2 regions of the Xanthobacter lutulentifluminis genome follow, and region 2 is predicted to be linked to the other one. Evidence: predicted binding sites of a transcription regulator. Region 2 holds the regulator's gene; the other holds the start of a gene.
The links. Region 2 encodes LexA, which represses DNA repair genes until DNA is damaged. Its sites were predicted from a motif close to TGTTCNNNNTGTGTTCNG; they were not measured.

Region 1 (7,197 bases), 1.4 Mb from region 2:
GGCCGAGATCGCCCCCCTCGCGCCGGAGATGTCGAAACCGGCGAGGTCGAGGTATCCGCCTTCCGAGGCATAGGCGTTCTGCATGTCGACCACGATGACCGCGGTCTCCTCGACGGCGAGGGTGAGCGGCTCGGGACGGGCGGGCAGGGTCACCGTGCGCCGGGACGGGGGATAGCTGGTGGAGACGGTCATTCGGCAACTCCGAAATCCTTCGCCGCCTTGAGGGCGAAGGAGTTGTCGACCATCTGCGCATAGGGCAGGGGCGCCTTGATGGAGCCGCCGCCCGCCTCGAGCTCCATGGCGCGGGTCCAGTCCTCGCTCGAGATGGTCGGGTTCCTGGGAATGGCGGTGCGCGATCCGAAGAAGTTCCGGGTGGCATTGGCGATCACGGAAGGCGCGACCTTCGGGAAGAATTTCTCCGCCGCCTGCGTGAATGCCGCATTGTCCGCGTGCATCAGCTTCTGCGCTTCGGCGATGGCGTTGCAGAAGCCCTGCACGATGGCGGGGTTCTGGGCGATGTAGTCCTCGCTCGCCATGGCGGTGGTGAAGGCGAGCGGGCCGATGATGTCGGAGAAGGAGAGCACCGGCTTCAGGCCGAACTGCTCGGCGCCGATGGAGATGTCCCACTCGAACGCGGTGGCCACGTCCGCCCGGCCGTCCTTCACCGCGGCGGCCTGAGCGCCGGCGGGCAGCTCGAGGAAGGTCACGCCCGCCTCCTTGGGGTCGAACCCGCCGATGGTCTTCATGGCATAGGTGGGCACCTGGATGGTGGAGGAGGGGAATTTCAGCGTGGCGATGGTCTTGCCGCGCAGATCCTGGACCGACCGGATCGGGCTGTCGGGCCGCGCCATGGCCCACATGGAGACGCCGCCGACGATCTTGGCGATGTTCTTGAGCCTGCCGCCCTCGCGCGCCGCATTGACCGACATGCCGGGGCTGGTGACCGCGAACTGCGCGCGACCGGAGAGCAGGATGGGGGTGGGCAAGGCGATGCCGCCGGCGGTGGAGATGTCGCCTTCCAGTCCGTGCTTGGCGAACAGCCCCCGGTCGGCCGCCACGTAGAGCGCCGAATACATGCCGAGGCGCAGCGCCTCGGAGATGACCACGGGCGTGCCGGCCGCGCGCGCCGTGCCCAGCGGGCCGAAGGCGCCGGCCGCCGCGCCCGCGAGAGACAGTTTCAGGAGGAAGCGCCGATCCATGACCATGCCAGAAGCCTCTCGGAAGGAAGGTGGCGGCGCGTGTGCCGCGCCGTCCTATGCGCACGGATTAGGCGTGTGCATAATTATTGATCACGATTAAAATATTGGCATCGAGAAGTCTTATTAACAAGTCGGGAAAAATAGATATATTTATAAGCAATGACGATGAATCTGAATCTCCGGCAGTTGCGCGCCTTCGTGGCCGTCGCCCAGAGCGGCAGCTTCAGCGGTGCCGCGCGGCTCCTCGGCATCTCCCAGTCGGCGCTCAGCCAGGCGGTCCAGCAGCTGGAGGGCGAGCTCGGCGTGCGCCTGCTGGACCGCACCACCCGCAGCGTCCAGCTGAGCGCCGTGGGGCGCGATTTCCTGCCCGGCATCCAGCGGGTGCTGGGCGACCTCGAGCACCAGCTCCAGGACCTCCGGGACCTGAAGGAGCACCGGCGCGGCCATGTGGCCGTCACCTGCGTGCCCTCGGTGGCGCTGCGGCTTCTGCCGTCGGTGCTGGCGCGGTTCCAGGCCGCCTATCCCATGGTGAGCGTGAGCGTGCGGGAGGCGCCGCGCCAGCAGATCATCTCGACCCTGCGCAGCGGCGACGCGGAGCTCGGCATCGCCAACGTGCCCGGCGACGATCCGGAGCTGGACAGCACCTTCCTGCTCACCGACACCTTCGCCCTCGTCATGCGCCGCGACCATCCCCTGGCGGCGCGCAGCGAGGTGACGTGGGCGGAAGCCTCGGAGGCCGGCCTCATCGCCATGGCGGCCGGCACCGGCATCCGGCTGGAGATGGATCGCGGCCTGCCCGTGGCCACGGCACCCCACCACGAGGCGGAGCATCCGGCCACCCTGCTGGCCATGGTGGAGGCGGGGGTGGGCGTCGCCCCTCTGCCGAGCCTTGCCTGGCCGCAGGAGGGCCATCCCGTCCTGACGTTCCGCCCGCTGATCGCGCCGCACGTGCACCGCCAGCTGTTCCTCATCAAGCGCGCCGGCCGCGACCTCTCGCCCGCCGGCCGCTCCCTGCACCGGACCATCCTTGCCGGCGCCGTGCGCGAGGACTTCCGGACACCGGGATAAGGCGGGAGGCCACGCGCCACTCGTACCGGCGGCGCCGGGCGCGCGCCGGGAGGCGCCGTTCCGCGCTCCCGAACAGCGGAGGGGGCGAGGGGGCCGCCCTGTCGGTTCCGGGAAAGCCGGAGCGGTTCAGCTTGCCCCGGGACCGGCGCCCTCTCCAGCCGGAGCGGGATTGCAGTATTCGATCAGCAGTTCGGTCAGGACCCGGATCTTGCGCGCCGGATACTGGCCCGGCGGGCGGACCACATATGCGCCGGCCGGAGGGGGCGGATGGCGCGTCATGACCGGCCGGAGCGCGCCGGAGGCGAGGTAGCCCTCGATCAGGCAGTCGGGGAGATAGGCGATGCCCAGCCCCGCCACCGCCGCGGCGGCGAGGGCGGTGCCGTTGTCGGCCTTGAACCGCCCCTGCGGACGCAGCGTGACCACCCTGTCGCCATTGGTGAGCTGCCAGGTTTCGGTGCCCTGCATGAGAGCCTCGTGCGCGAGGAGCTCGTCCGGCGTCTCGGGCGACCCGTGCGCCTCGATGTAGGCGGGGCTGGCCACCAGCTGCCCGTGTATGGTTCCGATGCGCCTGGCGATCAGGTTCGAGTCCTGAAGATACCCGACGCGTATCGCGCAGTCGTACCCCTCGGTGATCAGGTCGACGAAGCGGTCGCTGTAGCAGGTGTGGACGTGGAGCCGGGGATGGCGCCGCGCCATCTCCGCGAGCATGGGCGCGAAGTGCGTCGGGCCGAAGGACAGCGGCACGGCCACGCGCAACCGGCCCCGGAGCTCGCCGGAGGGCAGGATGGTTTCCCGGGCCGAGTCGATCTCGTCGCAGACCCTCGCCGCATAGTCGCGGAACGTGGCCCCGGCTTCCGTGAGCGCGGCGCCCCGGGTGCTTCGCGCCAGAAGCTGGGCGCCGCGCTCCGCCTCGAGCCGGACCAGCCGCCGGCTGACCACCGACTTCGAGACGCCGAGCCGCAGCGCGGCAGGCGAAACGCCGCCGGCATCGGCCACTTCCACGAAGGTGCGCAGCTCCTCGATGTCCATCTGGCGTTCCCCTTTGCGCGACACAGCTTGCCGTGAGCGGGTGCTGCCGCAGCGTCACCGGGAACGGCAACCTGTTCCAGGCAACGTCGCCCTGACGGATGTCTTCCGCAAACCCATGCCGCCTCACGCGGCAGCAAGGATGGCACATGACCTTTCGAAACGGCCTGGCTTCGCTCCTGCGCCCCGAAGACTCGGTCCTCGTCCTGATCGACCACCAGCCCTACCAGCTCGCGAACGTGAACAGCCACGAGCCGCAGATGGTCATCAACAACACGGCCGGCCTGGCCAAGGCCGCCAGGGCCTTCGGCGTCCCCACGATCCTGACCACCGTGATCGCCGAGCGGGGCGGCCTTCTCTTCCCCCAGATCACCGATGTCTTCCCCGGCTAGGACGTCATCGACCGGACCCTCGTCAATACCTGGCAGGATCCGAAGGTGGTGGATGCGGTCAAGGCCACGGGCCACAGGCAATTGGTCATCGCCGGCCTGTGGACCGAGGTGTGCGTCGCCATGCCCACCATCCAGGCCCTCGGGGAGGGGTGGGACGTGACCGTGATCACCGATGCATGCGGCGGTGTTTCGGTCGAGGCCCATCAGGTCGCCATCCAGCGCATGATCGCGGCCGGCGCGAACATGATGACCTGGCTGGCGCTGGCGGCGGAGTGGCAGCGCGACTGGGCGCGGACCGACCAGGCCGCCGCGCTGACGCAGGTGATCACGCAGCATGCCGGCGGCAGCGGCATCGCGTTCCTGTGGGAGCAGCAGCTGCTCAACACGCCGGTGCCTGCCAGCGCAGGCTGAGCCGGGGGCGGATGCTGGTCTCGATGGGCGGCATGGAAGCCTGCCGCGCATCGAGCCGCGCCGTCTCCTTTCGGGAGGCCGGCCGTGCGGCCCTCCCGGTCCCGCCCGATGGCGCTCCCGTCCGGCAGGGGCTTCATCGCACCCGCCGGCTCCTCCTGCGGACGTGCTGCGCGGGTGCCGCCCGGGGAACGGGACGCGGATCGTCGGGGCGCGCAGATCGAGGGCCGACCTTCCGGCCGGCCGTGGCCGGAACTGCGGACGGATTGCCGCGCACCGATCCTCCCGTGGGACGGCATTGCGCCCCTTCGCGCGCGCCCTGCGCCGGCGCATCCGCCTGCAAATCGCCCGCCGCCTGACCCGGTCGGACACCGGTCCCGGCCGCCCCTGCACGCTTGACTCCCGTCTCGGTTTGAGTCCCTTTTGGAAGGAACAAAACAGGAACAATCATGAGCGCGGCACACGATGTTTCCGCGCTGAGGCAACTGCTCGCCGGGCTGGAGGCAGAGCATTTGCCCAGCGCCCCATCCGTCTTCAGCCTGGGCGCCGCCGGCCCCGACGGCGTCCTGTCGCGGGCGCTGGCGCGCGGGACCCTGCACGAGGTCCATGCCGCCGAGGGCGCCGACATCCCCGCCGCCTCCGGCTTCGCGCTGGCCCTGGCGCTGCGGGCCTGCGGCGCGCGGGACGCCGCGCAGCCCATCGTCTGGGTGCGACAGGGCTTTCTCGATGCCGAGGCCGGCGTGCTTCATGCTCCCGGCCTGCTCGGCCTCGGGCTCGATCCGTCGCGGCTCATCCTGATCCGCGCGGGCAATCCCGAGGAGGCGCTCCGCGCGGCCGGGGACGCGGCGGTCTGTCCGGGGCTGGGGGCGGTGCTGCTGGAGCCGTGGGGAGAACCGAAGGCGCTGGACCTGACGGCCACGCGGCGGCTGGCGCTGCGGGCCCGCGCCTCCGGCGTCCCCCTCTTCCTGCTGCGCATGACGGCGCGGCCCGCGCCCAGCGTCGCGGTCACCCGCTGGCTCGTCCGGCCGGTGGTTTCCAGCCCGCTAGCGGCCGGTGCGCCGGGGGCGCCGGCCTTCGCCGTCACGCTGCTGCGCCATCGCGCCGGCCTTTCCGGCCATATGTGGACTCTGGAGTGGGACCATGACAGCCGTTCCTTCCGCGACATCGCCCCGCTATCTCGCGCTGTGGTTCCCGTTCCTGCCGGCCGACCGGCTGCGCCGCCAGCACTCACGCCCTTCCGGCCCCTGCGTGACGCCGGATGAGGCGGCGCCGCTGGTGTTCGTCGAGCGGGTGCAGGGCGCGCTGCGGCTGGCCGCCGTCTCCCCCCGGGCGCGGACCGTGGGGCTGGCGCCGGGGCTGACGCTGGCGGATGCGCGCGCGCGGGTGCCCGACCTCGCCGTGGTCGACCACGACCCCATGGCGGATGCCGCTCTCCTCGAGCAGGTCGCCGATGATTGCGACCGCTGGACCCCGCTGGTGGGGCTGGACGGGCCGGACGGGCTCGTGCTCGACATCACCGGCTGCGCCCACCTGTTCGGCGGCGAGGCGATGATGCGCACGCGGCTGGTGGAGCATCTCCGGCGGCACGGGCTGGCGCTCCATGCGGTGGTGGCCGGCACGCCCGAGGCGGCGCGCGCGCTCGCCCGCTGCGGCCGGGGCGGCGTGGTGCCGCCCGGACGCGAGGCGGAACATGTCGCCCCGCTGCCCATCTCCGCGCTGGAGCCACCGCAGCAGGCCCTGGTCGGCCTGTCCCGCGCGGGGCTCAGGACCATTGGCGATCTCGCCGCGCGCCCCGGGACGCCGCTCGCCGCGCGCTTCGGCGAGGCGCTCCTGACGCGGCTGCGGCGCACGCTGGGGCAGGAGGACATGCCCATCGTGCCACGCCGCACGCTGCCGGCCTGCATCGCCGAGCGGCGCTTCGCCGAGCCCATCGGGCGGATCGAGGACGTGGAGGGCACGGTCGGGATGCTGCTGGAGGATCTCGCCGTCATGCTGGAGGCGCGCGGCGCCGGCGGGCGGGCGTTCGAGGCCTCCTTCTTCCGGGTGGACGGCGCGGTGCGGCGCATTCTGGTGGAGACCGCGCGGCCCTCGCGCGATCCAAAATCCCTGGGCCGGCTGTTCCGGGAAAAGCTCGATGCCCTGGCCGATCCGCTCGATCCCGGCTTCGGCTTCGATCTGGTGCGGCTCGCCGTGCTGCATACCGAGGCGCGCTCGCCCGAGCAGGTGAGCCTCGATGGCCGCGCCCAGGAGGAGGAAGAGGTGGCCGCGCTGGTCGACCGGCTGACGGCCCGGCTGGGCCGGGACCGCGTGCTGCGCTTCATGATGCGCGACACCCATGACCCCGATCGCGCCGCCAGCCTCGTGCCCGCGGCCGGCCCAGTGCCGCCCGCGGGACCGCAGCCGGCCGACCTCGCCGACCTGCCGCCCCGTCCCCTGACCATGTTCGACCCGCCCCAGCCTATCGAGGCGGTGGCCGAGGTTCCCGACGGACCGCCGCTGCGCTTCCGCTGGCGCCGCGTGCTGCACGAGGTGGTCCATGCCGAGGGGCCGGAGCGGATCGCCGCCGAGTGGTGGCGGCAGGGGCAGGCCGCGCCGACGCGCGATTATTACCGGGTGGAGAACCGCCAGGGGCGTCGCTTCTGGCTGTTCCGGGTGGGGCTCTACGATCGCGAGCCCGCCCCGCCGCGCTGGTTCCTGCACGGGCTGTTCCCATGAGCGCGGGGTTCTACGCCGAGCTGGCGGTGACGACCAATTTCTCCTTCCTGCGGGGCGCCTCCCATGCCGCGGACCTCGTGGCCCGGGCGCTGGCGCTCGGCCATGGCGGCATCGGCATCGCCGATCGCAACACCGTGGCGGGCGTGGTGCGGGCCTATGCGGCGGTGAAGGACGCGGAAGAGGCCCTGCAGGAGGAGCTCGGCGATCCCAAGGCGCGGCTGCCGTTCCGACTCGCGGTCGGGGCGCGGCTCGTGTTCGCGGACGGCACGCCGGACGTGATGGCCTATGCGCAGGACCGCTCCGGGTGGGGGCGGCTGTGCCGGCTGCTGACCACTGGCAACATGCGCGCCGCGAAGGGGGAGTGCATCCTCGCCCGCGACGACCTGCTG
Region 2 (7,197 bases):
AAACCGGCGGAAGGCGCCCGGGCGCGGGCTCGCGCGGCCGTTGCCGGCGCGCGCGCCGTCGCCATCCGGACCGCGCCGCTCGGTCTCTCCCGCCTCGGCGCAGCGATCGCGGCGCGGCTGGGCGCTGACCTGCGGGCAGAACTGGATTCCGGACGGCTCGTGCTGTGGCTGCCGGTGGGCTTTGCGCTCGGCATCCTGCTCTATTTCGGCGCGGCGCAGGAACCATCGCTGTTCGCCACCCTGCTGCTGGTGGCAGCATTGGCGGGCGGCGCCATGGCGCTGCGAGCGCGGCCAGCAGCGTTCCGTGTCCTCATCGCGCTTTCGGCCGTGGCCGGCGGCTTCGCCACCGGCACCGTGCGCACCGCCTTGGTCCGCCACGAGATCGCCGAACCGCCCCGGACCCCCGTGCGGCTCTCGGGATACGTGGAACGGGTGGAGCATCGCGTGTCCGGCGATCGCATCGTGCTGCGGCTCGATCCCGGCCCGGTGCGGGGGCTCGATCCGGTCCCCGCGCGTGTCCGCCTGACGCTGCGGCGCGGCTGGGCGCCGCAGGTGGGCACGCACGTCAGCCAGCTCGCCCAGTTGCTGCCGCCGCTCGGCCCCGCCATGCCGGGGGCGCACGATTTCGGCCGGGCGCCCTGGTTCGCGGGGATCGGCGGCGTCGGCTACGGCCTCGGCCGTCCGAAGCCGACGACCGCCGGGGAGCCGCCGTTCTCGGTCCGCGTCGCCATGGCAGTGGACGCGGCGCGCGATGCGCTCGCGCGGCGGATCCGCGCCGTGCTCGGCGGCCAGACTGCCGAGATCGCGGTGGCGCTGGTCGCCGGTGACCGCTCCGCCATCGCTCCGCAGGTCGAGGAGAGCATGCGGGTCTCCGGCCTCACCCACATCCTGTCCATCTCCGGCCTGCACATGGCGCTCGTGGCCGGAACGCTGTTCGCCGGCATGCGCGGCGCCCTGGCGCTGGTGCCGGCACTGGCGCTGGGCTTTCCCATCAAGTCCGCCGCCGCGCTGGTGGCCATGCTGGGGAGCGCCGCCTACCTCGTGCTGTCGGGCAACGACGTGCCGGCCCAGCGCTCGTTCGTCATGACCGCCCTGGTGCTGGCCGGCATCCTGATGAACCGCCCGGCGCTGACATTGCGCACCGTCGGCGTCGCTGCCGTGGTGGTGCTCGCCGCAACGCCGGAGGCGGTCCTGGACCCCGGAACGCAGATGTCGTTCGCCGCGACCCTCGCGCTGATCGCCGCCTATGAACGGTTGCGCCCGCTGCGCGCGCTGCCGCGGCCCGACGGGTGGCTGGGACATGGGGCGGTGTGGCTGCTGGTGCTGGCGGGAGGGACCGCGCTCACATCGCTGGTCGCGGGACTGGCGACCGCACCTTATGGCATCTACCACTTCCAGCGGCTCGCGCCCTACGGGCTGCTCGCCAACCTCGCCGCCATGCCGGCGGTGTCCTTCCTCGTCATGCCGTTCGGGCTCATCGGGGTGCTGCTGATCCCGTTCGGCTGGGACCACGTGGCCTGGCCGGTCATGGGCAAGGGCATCGACATCATGGTCGCCGTCTCCGATCGCGTCGCCGCCCTGCCGGGGGCGGACCTGCGCGCCGATCTCGTGAGCGCTCCGGCACTGGCCCTGATGAGCCTCGCCCTGCTGTGCCTGTGCCTGCTGCGCGGGCTGCTGTCGGCCGCAGCGCTGGTACCCGCGGCCCTCGCCCTCGCCGTGTCTGGCCCGGCGCCACGGCCCGACGTGCTGGTGGCGCCGGATGCCCGGACCGTCGCCGTGCGCGGCCCGGACGGGCGGCTCTCCATTCTCGACGCGCGGGCCCAGCGCCTGACGGCGGAGCAATGGCTGACGCGGGAGGGCGACCGCCGCCGGGCAGCCGATGCCGGCCTGCAGGCGCTTTTCACCTGCGACCCGCTCGGCTGCACGGCCCCCCTTCCGGGCGGCGGCACCATTGCCATCTCGCGCCGCGCCGAGGGGCTGGAGGCCGATTGCCTCGAGGCCACGGTAGTGGTGACCCGCGACCCGCCCCCACGTGAGTGCCCGGCGCGCGTGTTCACCCCGGAAACCCTGTCGCGCACCGGCACCGTCGCCCTCCACCATCGCGACGGGGCATGGCACATGGAGCCGACCCGCCGACCCGCAACGCAACGCCCCTGGATGCCGCGTCTTCCCCCGGAACCGGACGAGCCTTCCCCGGCGACCGACACGCCATCGGAGACCGACGCCCGGGCACCCTGAACCCAAGAACGGACCTAAGGAGCCCCTGCCACCGACCGCACCTCCAAGGGCGGCGGATACGACGGTGACCAGCACCCGGATGAGCAGCACCGGCAGTGCAAGGCCGGCACCGATCCACTGCAGATGGCCGCGCATGCGTTCTCCTCCGCAACCGGACGGACAGGGCTGAACGCAGACTCATGTGAATAGGGGGGAGGGGTGAGAGGCGCTTCCGACAGGACGCGCCCCGTTGAGCATGGCACGCGACGCCTCTCACCCCGTCTCGCCCGCCCGCCGCTTCAACGGCAGGAGATCGAAACTCAATAGCGTCGCATCAGCCCGACGAGCCGGCCCTGGATGCGCACCCGGTCGGGACCGAAGATCCGGGTTTCATAAGCCGGGTTGGCGGCTTCCAGGGCGATGGAGGCGCCCTTCTTGCGCAGGCGCTTGAGGGTGGCTTCCTCGTCGTCCACCAGCGCCACCACGATGTCGCCGGTGTCGGCGGAATCGCATTTGCGGATCAGCACCGTGTCGCCATCGAGGATGCCGGCCTCGATCATGCTGTCGCCGCGCACCTCCAAGGCGAAATGCTCGCCATTGCCGAGCATCTCGGGCGGGATGTTGAGGGTGTGGCTGCGCGACTGGATGGCGGAGATGGGGGAGCCGGCGGCGATGCGGCCCATGACCGGAACGGTGACGACGGGCCCGGCCTCGTCATCCTCCGCTGCGGGGCGGACCTTGCCGAGGCTGCCCTCGATGACCGAAGGCGAGAAGCCCCGATTGGAAGCGCGCGCCGCGCCAAGGCCAGGGGCGACGCTGTCCGGCAGGCGCACCACTTCCAGCGCGCGGGCGCGATTGGGCAGGCGACGGATGAAACCGCGCTCTTCAAGCGCCGTGATAAGGCGGTGGATGCCGGATTTGGACCGCAGATCCAGCGCCTCCTTCATCTCGTCGAAGGAAGGGGGAACGCCGGTTTCCTTCAGCCGCTCATGGATGAAGCGAAGCAGATCATATTGCTTGCGCGTCAGCATCTCATGCCCCCTGCCGGCGCCGGCCGCGGCGCGAAACAAATCATGAACAGTCTTTATCTGTTCCTTTTGTGTTCCGCAAGGGGTGAACGCACAGTTAAGATCGCCTCAGTCGTCGAAGGGAATGATCTCGCACGGGTCGCCGGCCTTCCCGGCAGGCGCCTGCGGCGGGCGCATCAGCAGGCCATCGGCAGCGGCAAGCACGCTCAGCATGGCGCTGTCCTGCGAGGGGAAGGGCGTGGCGACGAGCGCGCCGGAAACATCGCGATCGAGCCGCACGCGGACGAAATCGCGCCGCCAGTCGTTGGCCGGCACGTCCACCGCCAGACGGGCGGGCAGGGTGCGCGGGCCCGGCGCGGAATCACCCTGCAGCGCTCGCACCAGCGGCACGAGGAACACCATGGCGCAGACGTGGGAGGACACCGGATTGCCCGGCAGGCCCAGCACCCGCACCGCGCCCCTGTGCCCGAACATCAACGGCTTGCCGGGACGTAGCGCGATCTTGTGGACGCTGAGGTCGACCCCTTCCGCGCGCAGGGCCGGGCCGACCAGGTCATGGTCGCCCACGGAGGCGCCACCGGAGGAGACCACCAGATCGAACGCCCCGGAAAGCGCCCGTGCCACCACCGCGCGGATGGCGGAAAGATCGTCACGGATAAGGCCGAGGTCCTCGACCTCCGCCCCCGCCTGCCGCGCCAGCGCCGCGAGGCCGAAGGCGTTGGAGACGACGATCTCGCTGTCGCTGCCCGAGCCCTGCCCCGGCAGCACCAGCTCGTCCCCGGTCTGCAGCAGCGCGACGCGGGGCCGGCGGGCCACCGGCACGGTCGCATGGTCCATGGCCGCAGCCAGCATGATATCGCGGCTGGTCAGGCGCCGTCCGGCGGTGAGGCCCGGCGTGCCGGCGGAGAAATCACATCCCGTGCGGCGCACGTTGCGCAGGGCCGCCGTGGGAGCTGTGGTGGTGACGACATCGCCCTCGCGCGCGGTGTTTTCCTGAATCACCACCGTGTCGGCGCCGGGCGGCACCACCGCGCCGGTGAAGATGCGCACCGCCTCGCCGGGCCCGACCGCTCCGGCAAACGGCCGGCCGGCCGCCGATTCGCCGATGACGCGCAGGGTGGCGGGAGTGGCGGCGATGTCGGGCGCGCGCACGGCGTAGCCGTCCATGGCGGACATGTCGGCGGGGGGCTGGGTGCGCCGGGCGGGCAGGTCGCGCGCCAGCACCCGGCCGGCGGCCTGCGCCACCGGCACCTCCTCCACGCCGAGCGCCAGGACGCCCTCGGTGATGAGGCTGCTCGCCTCCTCGACGCTCATCAGCGCCATTGCCGCCGTCTCCCCGTGGCTGGTCTTGTGGTGATGGCCGCGGCTTAGCCGGCGGCGGGTCCGGCGCGATAATCGCCGCTGCGGCCGCCGGATTTCTCCAGCAGGCGGATGCCCTCGATGCGCATGGTGCGGTCGGCCGCCTTGGCCATGTCGTAGATGGTGAGGCAGGCGACGGAGACGGCGGTGAGCGCCTCCATCTCCACCCCGGTCTGTCCGCTCGTCTTCACCCGCGCCGCGATCCTGAGGCCGGGCAGGGCGGGGGCCGGCTCGATCTCCACTTCCACCTTGGTGAGCATCAGCGGGTGGCAGAGGGGAATGAGCTCATGGGTGCGCTTGGCGGCCATGATGCCGGCGAGGCGGGCCGCGCCCAGCACGTCACCCTTCTTGGCATTGCCGGACAGGATGAGCTCCAGCGTCTCGGGCGCCATGGCGATCATGCCCTCGGCCAGCGCCTCGCGCACCGTGGCGGCCTTGTCGGACACGTCCACCATGCGGGCGGCGCCCTGCTCGTCGATGTGGGTCAGGTTGGCCATGGCGCGCGAAGAGGCCCCGGAAGAGTCGTCGGAGCCGGGAAGATGGCGCCGCGCGCCGGCCATGTCCACCGCGCTGGAGGGGTGGGGACGCTTCACCGCATCCGCCCGCGCTCCGTGCGCGCTCCGGCTGGTGCCCGGGAGGCTTGGCTCCCGGGCGGCCACTCCCCGGTGCGGGCCGGAGGGTCAGCGCAGGCGCGTCCAGGTCTGGGTCTTGCACAGGGGCGCGACCACGCAGCCGCGCAGCTTCAGGGTGCTGTCGCCGTCGAGCGTGATCGAGCCGGAATAGGTCTTGCCGTCCTCGGCATTGTAGATGCTGCCACCGGTCCATTCCTTCGGGCCGCCGGAGAAGCCGGTGAGGATGGTGAGGTTCTTCAGCGGACGGTCACGTAGGCCGGCGTTGGAATTGTTGACATCCTTCAGGGCAGGGTCCGCCTTCAGGCCTTCGGAGGAGATGAGGCGGCCGCACAGGCTGGCGCCGCACTTGGAAATCTCCACCTGACCGCCGCGCGAGGGGGTCTGCCACAGGCCGGTCGGATCGGCCGCCAGCGCCGGGGCGGCCAGGCAGGCGGCGCCGACGAGACCCAGGGCAACACGCTTCACGAAGTTCACCACCATCAACTCCTCCCATATCTCCGGCCTCTCGCTTGGAGAGATCGCAGCGCCCGGACTGGCTGCGGGACAATCAGTCCGGGGCGTGGCGTGCTCTCGCGGGCCGTGGAGGCATTAAGGACGAAGTTGACCTATACGGCAAGCCTAGGTCGCAAGGAGCTGGGACGTGGCGGATGCGACATCACTCTGCCGCATCAGGCTCTCGCCCACGAGGATGGTGCCGATGCCGACCCCGGCCAGCCGGGCGACGTCCGCCGTGGTGAAGATGCCGCTCTCGCCGATGACGATGCGGTCCTTCGGCACGCGGGGGGCGAGGCGCTCGCAGGTCTCGAGCGTGGTCTCGAAGGTGCGCAGGTTGCGGTTGTTGATGCCGATGAGCCGGCAGGGCAGGGCCAGCGCGCGGTCCAGCTCGGCGGCGTCATGCACCTCGACGATGGCGTCCATGCCATGGGCGGCGGCGGCGTCCGCAAGGTCGCGGGCAAGCGCGTCGTCCACCCCGGCCATGATGATGAGGATGCAGTCAGCCCCCCAGGCGCGGGCCTCCGCCACCTGGTAGGTGTCGTACATGAAGTCCTTGCGCAGCACCGGCAGACTCACCGCCGCGCGGGCGGACTTCAGAAAGTCCGGCGAGCCCTGGAACGAGGGCGTGTCGGTGAGCACCGAGAGGCAGGTGGCGCCGCCGCGCTCATAGGCGCGGGCCAGCGCGGGCGGATCGAAATCGGCGCGGATGAGGCCCTTGGAGGGGCTCGCCTTCTTGATCTCGGCGATCAGCGCCGTGCGGCCTTCCGCGAGGCTCTGGTCGATGGCGCCGGCGAACGGGCGCACGCGCGGGGCGCAGCGGGCCGCGGCCTCCACCTGCGCCAGCGGGCGGGCGCGCTTGGCGGCGGCGATCTCCTCGCGCTTGTAGGCCTCGATGCGGGTCAGGATGTCGCTCATTGGGCCACCTCCGGCGCCACCTTGGCGGAGACCGCCACCAGATGCTCCAGCCGCGCGCGGGCCGAACCGGTGTCGAGGCTGGCACGGGCCATCTCCACGCCCTCCTTCAGGTCCTTCGCCCGGTCGGCGACCACCAGCGCAGCGGCGGCATTGAAGATCGACACGTCGCGATAGGCTCCCTCGGCCCCGTCCAGCACGGCGCGCAGGGCGGTCGCATTGTAAGCCGCATCGCCGCCCTTCAGCGCGTCGGTGGGATGGACCTTGAGGCCCACGTCCTCCGGCGTGACGGTGAAGGTGTGGATGCGCCCGTCCTCCAGCATGGCGATGTCGGTGGCGCCGCAGATGGTGATCTCGTCCAGCCCGTCGGCGCCGTGCACCACGAACGCCTTGCGCGAGCCGAGGGTCTTGAGCACCTCCGCCAGCGGCACGATCCAGGACTTGGCGAACACGCCCACCATCTGCCGCGTCACGCCCGCCGGATTGGAGAGCGGGCCGAGCAGGTTGAAGATGGTGCGGGTGCCGAGCTCCACGCGCGTCGGCCCCACGTGCTT

Region 1: a site for LexA is predicted at 4,522-4,539, ahead of V5F49_RS06640 (ImuA family protein). Genes of this name have one in related genera too.

What each region holds. Positions count from the first base shown of each region.
Region 1 covers NZ_CM195525.1:1,479,605-1,486,801, reverse strand. Annotated here, with positions in the region: gene rutB (pyrimidine utilization protein B) at 1-192, opposite strand, end outside; gene V5F49_RS06660 (ABC transporter substrate-binding protein) at 189-1,205, opposite strand; gene V5F49_RS06655 (LysR family transcriptional regulator) at 1,365-2,267, shown strand; gene V5F49_RS06650 (LysR family transcriptional regulator) at 2,394-3,296, opposite strand; partial or broken gene V5F49_RS06645 (hydrolase) at 3,443-4,096, shown strand; gene V5F49_RS06640 (ImuA family protein) at 4,543-5,355, shown strand; gene V5F49_RS06635 (Y-family DNA polymerase) at 5,384-6,808, shown strand; gene V5F49_RS06630 (error-prone DNA polymerase) at 6,805-7,197, shown strand, end outside.
Region 2 covers NZ_CM195525.1:39,648-46,844, forward strand. Annotated here, with positions in the region: gene V5F49_RS00250 (ComEC/Rec2 family competence protein) at 1-2,238, shown strand, start outside; gene lexA (transcriptional repressor LexA) at 2,538-3,248, opposite strand; gene V5F49_RS00260 (molybdopterin molybdotransferase MoeA) at 3,354-4,568, opposite strand; gene moaC (cyclic pyranopterin monophosphate synthase MoaC) at 4,613-5,101, opposite strand; gene V5F49_RS00270 (DUF2147 domain-containing protein) at 5,285-5,716, opposite strand; gene trpC (indole-3-glycerol phosphate synthase TrpC) at 5,855-6,646, opposite strand; gene trpD (anthranilate phosphoribosyltransferase) at 6,643-7,197, opposite strand, start outside.